Regions from separate parts of the Clostridioides sp. ZZV15-6383 genome, predicted to be linked through region 2. Evidence: riboswitches for the same ligand, from Rfam matches in the RefSeq annotation. Region 2 holds a riboswitch; the other holds the start of a gene.
The links. Region 2 has a riboswitch for cyclic di-GMP ahead of flgB (flagellar basal body rod protein FlgB). Riboswitches for the same ligand answer to the same signal wherever they lie in the genome.
Positions count from the first base shown of each region.

Region 1: another riboswitch for cyclic di-GMP. It lies ahead of KGF42_RS08590 (hypothetical protein); the one in region 2 lies ahead of flgB (flagellar basal body rod protein FlgB).

Region 1 is NZ_JAGWCV010000017.1:58,849-63,072, forward strand. Features, by position in the region: gene KGF42_RS08580 (hypothetical protein) at 1-169, opposite strand, end outside; gene KGF42_RS08585 (hypothetical protein) at 463-807, opposite strand; gene KGF42_RS08590 (hypothetical protein) at 1,339-1,986, opposite strand; cyclic di-GMP riboswitch class I at 2,160-2,244, opposite strand; gene KGF42_RS08595 (helix-turn-helix transcriptional regulator) at 2,249-2,458, opposite strand; gene KGF42_RS08600 (hypothetical protein) at 2,548-2,730, opposite strand; gene KGF42_RS08605 (helix-turn-helix domain-containing protein) at 2,912-3,313, shown strand; gene KGF42_RS19830 (hypothetical protein) at 3,319-3,450, opposite strand; gene KGF42_RS08610 (helix-turn-helix domain-containing protein) at 3,808-4,050, shown strand; gene KGF42_RS08615 (hypothetical protein) at 4,066-4,215, shown strand.
Region 2 is NZ_JAGWCV010000039.1:27,412-31,635, reverse strand. Features, by position in the region: gene KGF42_RS13705 (CDP-glycerol glycerophosphotransferase family protein) at 1-1,183, shown strand, start outside; cyclic di-GMP riboswitch class I at 1,706-1,796, shown strand; gene flgB (flagellar basal body rod protein FlgB) at 2,203-2,520, shown strand; gene flgC (flagellar basal body rod protein FlgC) at 2,528-2,932, shown strand; gene fliE (flagellar hook-basal body complex protein FliE) at 2,942-3,259, shown strand; gene fliF (flagellar basal-body MS-ring/collar protein FliF) at 3,284-4,224, shown strand, end outside.

The DNA of each region.
Region 1 (4,224 bases), on a different contig from region 2:
AAATTAAAATTTCTTTTGTATAATTTATATAATGAAATTCTAAGTAATTATTCATTAGTTCCATTATCCAAACAATTAAAAACAACATAATACTCAGTCCTATTAAAATAAGTCCTGATGATCCTATGTCAATTTTCCTAGTTTTACTTCTTGCTATATTGTTATTCACAAAAAACCTCCTAAATATTTTTCTTATTGCTTAAAACTAATTCTTTCTTTTACTAATAATCCTCTTCACTCATACAAGTATCTAAATTTGATTCAGAAATCACATTAATAACTAAAAGAAAAATTATCATTAATAAAGACAATGGTACAACAACAAGCATTATTTTCAACTCCTTTCAATTTATTTTCATAATCTTTAAAACAGCTAAAAAAGAAGCCCCAAGGGACTCCTTTTTTAGAAAATTTATCAACTAAAAAATTACCTCAATTTATAAACTTCAAATTTTAAAAATACTATTTTAATTCATATACTGTTTTATCCTTATATCTTAATTTCTCAAATTTAAATATAGCATTTTTTTTTGAATACATTCTTAAAGATGAATTTAAAATTTGATACTTTTTATTTAATCCTGTATATTTTATAACTTTATTTTTTTCATTTACAAATATTATATAATTCCTATCATCATCTATTTCTTTATAAGAAGATGAAAATAAAATATCATCTACAATATCATATTTGTTTACTTTATCATTACAAATATAAACTTTTTTGAAATTAAAATCTGGATTATATCTTGAGTTTTTATCAAAGTAATGCATACTAGATAAAGTTATCACACTTACGATAATCATTCTCCAGCCCCTACTTATTTTTACTTTACTTTTATGTTTGATACCAAAGTCGCCAAAACACACTAAAACTATAGCTAAAATCCATATTAAAAATATTGCAAAATTTGTATTACTCATATATAAATAAAAATAAAATAGATCGTATAATTAAAAAGATATTGTTCTCTCCTAACTAAAGTTTAATTAATTTATTAGATATGAAAATTCTTATTTTCTGTAAAAAAGAGGGGGAAGGAGACAACTATCCGTCTCCTAAAATATTTTATTTGAAACTGAACCTGTATATAAAATCTATTTAATAAATTCCATATACAGGTTCAGTTTTATGGAATTACTTATACATAGCCTCTTTAAATTTTAATACAATAAATATATTTATCCCTCCAAGTGTTCCTAAGAAAATAAGTTTAAAAAAAGATTTCATTATTATATCAATAAACATCTTTGCATAAATAAACAACTCCTCTAATCATAATATTACCCTCACATTCTAAGTCCCCTGGAGACTTTTTTAATTAGATACTAAAAATATCAATATATTTTTTTTTTATATTTTTTAGGTATGTCATATGGTTTTAAACCCCTTTTATCATTAAACTTTAAATTACCATTTCTATCATTTTCATAACTTTGTCTATTATATTTAAGAAAGGAACTATCACTTATATGAGTCTTATTATGCCTGTCTAATAATTTCAATGTATCTTTTCTTATTATTCGATTTTCTTTATGTATATTTTTTAAATCTACACAATTTCTATAGATGCATAAATTAACTGTATTTGCTTCTTTATTTAAAATGTCTGCTATTTCTTTTGCTTTATATCCTTTTGTATATAATCTTTTTACTGTTTCTATATCTACTACCTTTTCATTATTCTTTTTATGTATATTTTTTAAATCCACACAATTTCTATAGATGTATAATTTAACTGTATTTGCTTCTTTATTTAAAATATCTGCTATTTCCCTCGCATTATACCCTTCTGAATATAGTTCTTTTACCTTATCTACAGCAGAATCACTATTCTTTTTATGTATATCTTTCAAATGAGCAAAATTTCTACTTATGCATTTTCTTACACTTTCAAAGTTTACTTTTAATAAAATTGAAATTTCTTTTGCATTATGTCCTTTTAAATATAGATGTCTTATTTTTTCTTTATCTAATTCTCTCAACTTACTCCTCCTTAAAAAAGTACATAAATATAGAGTTATTTAATTTTTATTACATTTGTTACATTTTGGGACATTTTTAGTTTGTTAACATATTTTTTGCCAATTCAATTACAAACTAAAAAAAAGATACCTTAGAGCATCTTTTATATTAAGTTACAAAAAGACAATCTCTTTTCGGCAACTGGCTGACTTAGCTAATTAGCCTTAGTCCCTATAGTTTTGCGTCACTAAATTTCTCTAGCTTTGCCCTTATATTCAGTTTTTATGCTTCCATAAATTCTCTACTCGCATTAAAGATATCATAAATAGAAACACCGTATATTTTAGATAGTTTTATAGCTTTATCTAAACTTATTTTTGTAGACCTCTCAATTCCTGTAATTCCAGATGTTGTCATGTTTAGAAATATAGCAACATCAGTTTTTGTAAGACCACTTTTTTCTCTTAATACAGATAATTTATTTTTTTTCAATTAAAAATCACCTTCTTTGTTTTTTTATTTAAAATAAATAATATATTTTAAAAATTAACACAATAATTTTTATTGTGTCACAAATTAAGCTATAAATTATTTACATCTACATTAGTTTTCTCTTTTTCATCAGATTTTTTATTATTAGTAGATGAATTTTGTAATGAATGAAACCAATATGCTAATTTTTCTATATTATCCAAATCATTTACATCTTTTACTTCATATAAATGACTTTTTATTCTTGCTATTAAATTCTCTTTATCTTTCATAAAACCACCTCTTTGCGTGTGTATATATACAATTATATAGCCATATTGGTGTATATGTACACATTATACCATTGCTTATTATTTTTTTCAATAGATAAATGTAATAATATACACCTTTAATAAAATAGTTGTGTAGCCTAACACATAATTCAATGGTATAATAATCTAAAGAGGTGATTTTATGTGCGAAATAGATAAAGATACAAAAACAAGATTTGTTGAAATAAGAAGAGAAAAAAATCTAACTCAAGAGCAACTCGGAGAAATATTAGGTGTCACTAGAAATGTAGTTGCAAATATTGAAAACGGTCGTATGGTGGCTAGTAAATTATATGTTAACCACTTTTGTTCTAAATTTAATATAAATAAGGACTGGCTTCTTTATGGAGTTGGTAATAAAGATAGAGATTATTTAAGTGAATCAGAAGAAAAATTATTGCTACAAATATTACCAGATATTTTTTCAGATATAGCTCTTGATAACAAATCTAAAATGAGAAATATTATTGAGTTATTACCAGAGTTAGATGATGAGTATTTAGAAATAATAGAAAAACTTATTAAAGGTATCATAAAAAAATAACCCTGTTAATGGGCTATTTTTTTTTCTATTCGTTTTAAATATTGATAAGTAAATTCAAGAACTCTTTCATTACGAATAATTTTTATAATATGAATCATTTCTTTTTTCATTTTTTCTTCAAGTTCTTTTTCTATCATACCATTTCCCCCTAAGAATAATCTTTTACCCTATAATTAATCTTTTAACTTATTTACATTTTAGCACAAAAAATTACTTCAAAAATATTGGTACGACCTATATTTCAGTGTTTTTTTTACATATTACCTTATATATTTTATAAAATATAAATTATTCTACATACGTACAATATATTTTCATTTTAAATCTATAGAATTATGATATTTTTAATATTTTCCAGTATTTTCTAAATATATATTATTAAAAAAATTATTTATTTTTCTATTTTTCGACATATAATGTAAGAGGGGGTGATTAATTGTTGAACAAAACATTAATGTATATTTAAATAAATATGTATGTATACAAATTTAAATATGTTTTTTCAGTATAATAATATGAAAAATGTGTTAAAATCTAATCGTAAATCAAAAAAACTAACTCAAAATCAGCTGAGTAAATTGGCTAATATAAGCCAAAGTTATATTTCTGACCTAGAGAAGGAATATTTTGTACATAGCCCAACAGTAAAACAAATTATATCACTCTCAAAAGCCCTTTCCATTGAACCATGTGAATTAGCAGAATATTTTATTAAAAAAGAAATTGAATCAAAATAAGATAGGAGGTATATTATGGAGAAATATTTTTTAGATGAACTTAATAAGTTAAATAATCCAACTATTAGTGAGATTATAGAAGTATCAGAAAAACTATCATTAAGTCCATTTATTATTGTATCTTATTTCATTGAAAAAGAAGAGGAAAGTAGCAGCTCTATTTAAAAGTTTTTT
Region 2 (4,224 bases):
AAATAGTCTAGATAAAAAAACTAAAATTGTATTTATGCCTTATAATGCTAAAATGTGGAATAGCTTAGAAAGTATCTGGAAATCTGCGGTTTTGGATGAGAAGTGTGACTGCTATGTAGTTCCCATACCTTATTACAAGTTAATTGATACGCCTAATGGTATAACTCAAATATATGCATATGAAGGTAATGATTTTCCTGAAGATGTTCCAATAATACATTATGATGATTTTGATTTATCTAAGGAAAAGCCTGATATAATATATGTTCATAATCAATATGATGACTGTAACAATGCGACTATGGTAGATAGTAATTATTTTTCTTATAACTTGAAACGATATACTAATATGCTTGTATATGTTGCTTATGGAATATCTGGAACTTATCCTGTTAGTTTTTACTTAAATTTTTATGGATTGATAGCATCTAGAAATTTTGATAAGGTTATTGTGCAATCTCCTGCATTTGAAATTATAGCAGAATGTAGTGGTATAAATAAAAATAAAATATTAACAATTGGGTCTCCGAAATTTGATTCTTTAATTTACAATTTAAAACAGAATAATATAAATAAAGAATATGAATCTAAATTAAAGGGTAAAATCATTTTATTATGGACAACTAATCTAATGAAAATACCTAATGGTAAAGATGGTGTTATTGATGAGATTGAAAATGTGTTTGATATTATTGAAAATAGCCAAGAGTATGGTCTTATATATAGACCACATCCCTTAGAACTTGAGTATGTAAAATCTAAAGTTCCAGAATGTTTTAATAGATACAAAGTTTTGTTAGATTCAATATCTACAAAAAATAATATTATTTTAGATGACTCTGTATCTTACTATGAATCATTCAACTTATCTCATGCTTTAATAACAGATAGGTCTTCTGTATTAATAGAATATATTCAAACAAAGAAACCTATATTAATTTATGATATAAATATGGAACATGAATATTATGATTCAAGAATCTTTGATATATTTTCAAATTATGTAGTGGGAGAAGATGGAATGGATTTAATAAAATTTATGAACTTAGTAAAAAACAATAATGACTATAAGCTAAATCAAAGATTAAATTCTTTAAATAGTGTACTATCAAATACAGACGGCAGTTGTGGTGAAAAAATACATACTAATATACTAGAATATGTTTTAAATAATCATATTTAATTAAAATCAATTCATAAGTAGGTAAATTTAGGTTTGGAAAATAGTTAAAAACCTATCAATTTCGATAAATATAAAATGATAAAAGGGCAAATTAATTAAAGTTTGACCCTTTATTGTTTTATTCTGTTAGCTTATATGACATTTTAAATTGTATTCATATATAACAAGTCTAAAATAAAATTTATCAAAAGTAGTGAAAAAATACAAGTTTTTTAACAACGAAAGAGGGAATAGAAAGAAAAATTTAAAAGAAATATGAATGCTTAAATGTTAAATTGGAAAATAATGTTAGAATAGATTATTTTAATAAGATTGGCATAAAAGGTGAACTTAGAATAAATTTATTTTATATTGTAAATTTTTGTATATTTTTAATATATATATACATTATATAAGTTAAATGTTATAAATATAAGTATATTAAAAATAATATTGATATTAGAAATTAAATTAAAAAATTATATAGAAAAAATATTTAAAAAAATATTTAAAAAATTTGTTATTTATTGTATACTTAAGTTAAAACTAAATAGGCAAATCTGGAGAAATCTAGTGACGCAAAGCTATAGGGACTAAGGTTTGTATATACAAGCTATGTCAGCCAGTTGCCAAAAAGAGTCCTAAGTATATTGTATACGTAGGAGGAGTCTGGAATGACTGCCTTTTTGGCAGTCATTTTGTTATGGGAAAGTTATTTTATTGCAGTAGAAAGTACATATAATAACATATTTTACCAATTATAACTTGAAATAAAGATAAATTATCTTAAAAAGTTACTATTTTACAAAAAAAGGCAACTTTCTGAAGAAATATTTAAATACATATTAAAATTTTTTTATATTTTCAATGAGATTCACTGGAAAGATATTAGTTTTCTTACTAAATGTATATATTACCGTATTAATCTAGTGGAAATGGATTTAATTTAGATAAATAAAGAAGTTATTTTTTGTAATATAGCAACTTCATTTTTTATTAATAAATAAAATAGATAAAATATATTTTGAGGAGGAGTGAGTGTGAATACATATGACATTATAAAAATGGGATTAGATGCAACTAACCTAAGAAGCCAGACAATAGCAAATAATGTAGCAAATATAAATACTGAAGGTTATAAAAGACACTATGTAACTTTTGAAGAAACATTAAATGATACCATGCCCAAAATAGAAGAAAAAACAGATAATTCTAAAGGATTAAGAGTAGATGGTAATAATGTAGACATAGAAGAGGAAAAAGTAAATCAAGCAATGGCAACATTACAATATAATGCTTTGATAAGTTTTGCAAATGGAAAAATAGCAATGACTAAATCAATAATAAGTGGGAGGTAATTAGAAGATGAGTGTGTTCAGTGGAATGAGAATTTCTGCTAGTGGATTAACAGCAGAAAGTTTGAAAATGGATATCATATCATCCAATGTAGCTAATATAAATGCTACAAGAGGTCCAAATGGAGAAGCATATAGGAGAAAAGTCGTTTCATTTGAAGAAAATTATGATAATAAATTAGGTATGCTAGGAGTTAAAGTCACATCTGTTGAAGATGATAAATCACCTCTTAAAGAAGTATATGACCCATCTCATCCAGATGCAAAGCCAAATGGATATGTAGAATATCCAAATGTAAATATATTGGTTGAAATGACAGATTTAATAACAGCTTCACGAGCATATGATTCTAACATAGATACATTGAATGCTCAGAAATCTATGATATCGAAAGCTTTGGAAATCGGAAAGTAGGGATAAATTATGCCAATTACACAAATTAACAATTTAATGCAAGGTGCAAAGTTAGATAACTTGATTGGAGAAACAAAACCGTTAAATCTTAATAATGAAGAAGAAAAGAAGAACTTTGAAGATGTAATAATAGATACTATAGATAAAGTTAATTTTCAACAAGTAACAGCAGACAATATGAAAGAAAAATTTATAAAAGGCGAAGATGTTTCTATGCATGAAGTTATGTTAATAGGTCAAGAAGCACAGCTATCTATGCAATATTTAATAGAAGTTAGAAATAAGATTCATGATGCATATCAAGAAATGAATAAAGTACAAATTTAGCCTTTTGAACAGGAGTAATAATCAATGATAGCCAGTTTTAAAAATAAGATTAAGGAGCAAGTTGCTAAATCTAGGACAAAGATAAGTTCTCTAAAAAAGGGAACTAAGATAGCATTAGGTATAGGAATTATTGCTATATGTTTAGCGCTAGTATTTACAGCAATATCTGCAAGTAAAAATAAGTATGCAGTCTTATTTTCAGAACTAGATGTTCAAGATGCTGCAGATATATCAGCAGAGTTAGAATCTAGAAAGATAGATACTAAGGTAAAGGGAAGTACAATCTATGTACCTAGAACAGAAGTTGATAAGTTAAGACTGGAGTTAGCACCAAGTCTTACAGGTGGTTCTAAAGGATTTGCACTAATGGATGATAGTTCATCAATAGGGCTTACTGATGAAGAGTTTCAAATTAAGAAACAAAGAATGATGCAAGGTGAAATAGAAAAAACAATCAAGAGTTTTCCACAAGTGGAAGATACTAGAGTACATATAACATTTGGAGAGTCATCAGTATTTGAGAAGGAGGCTGTTCCAGGAAGTGCAGCAGTTTATTTGATGTTAAAGCCAGGAACAACTTTAGAGAAAAATCAAATAAAATCGGTTATGGCGCTTATATCAGGAAGTGTTACAAATATACCAGAGAAAAATGTTCAGGTCATTGATAACAAAATGAATTTATTATCTGAAGGTATTTTAGATGATGAAGAAGTTGATGCAAATAATCAACCAATAAATAGTGGTATTAGTGTTGATAAAAATAAGGCGTCTGAACAAGCATTAAATAAACAGCTGGAAAAATCTATTTTAGAAATGCTAGAGCCAATATTTGGCACAGGAAAAGTAAAAGTCACAGTAAATGCTGATTTAAGTTTTGATACAGCTGAAAAAACTGAAATAAAAATTGACCCTGATAAAGTTGCTATAAAGGAAACTAGGTCGAAAAATTCATCTAAATCTGCTAC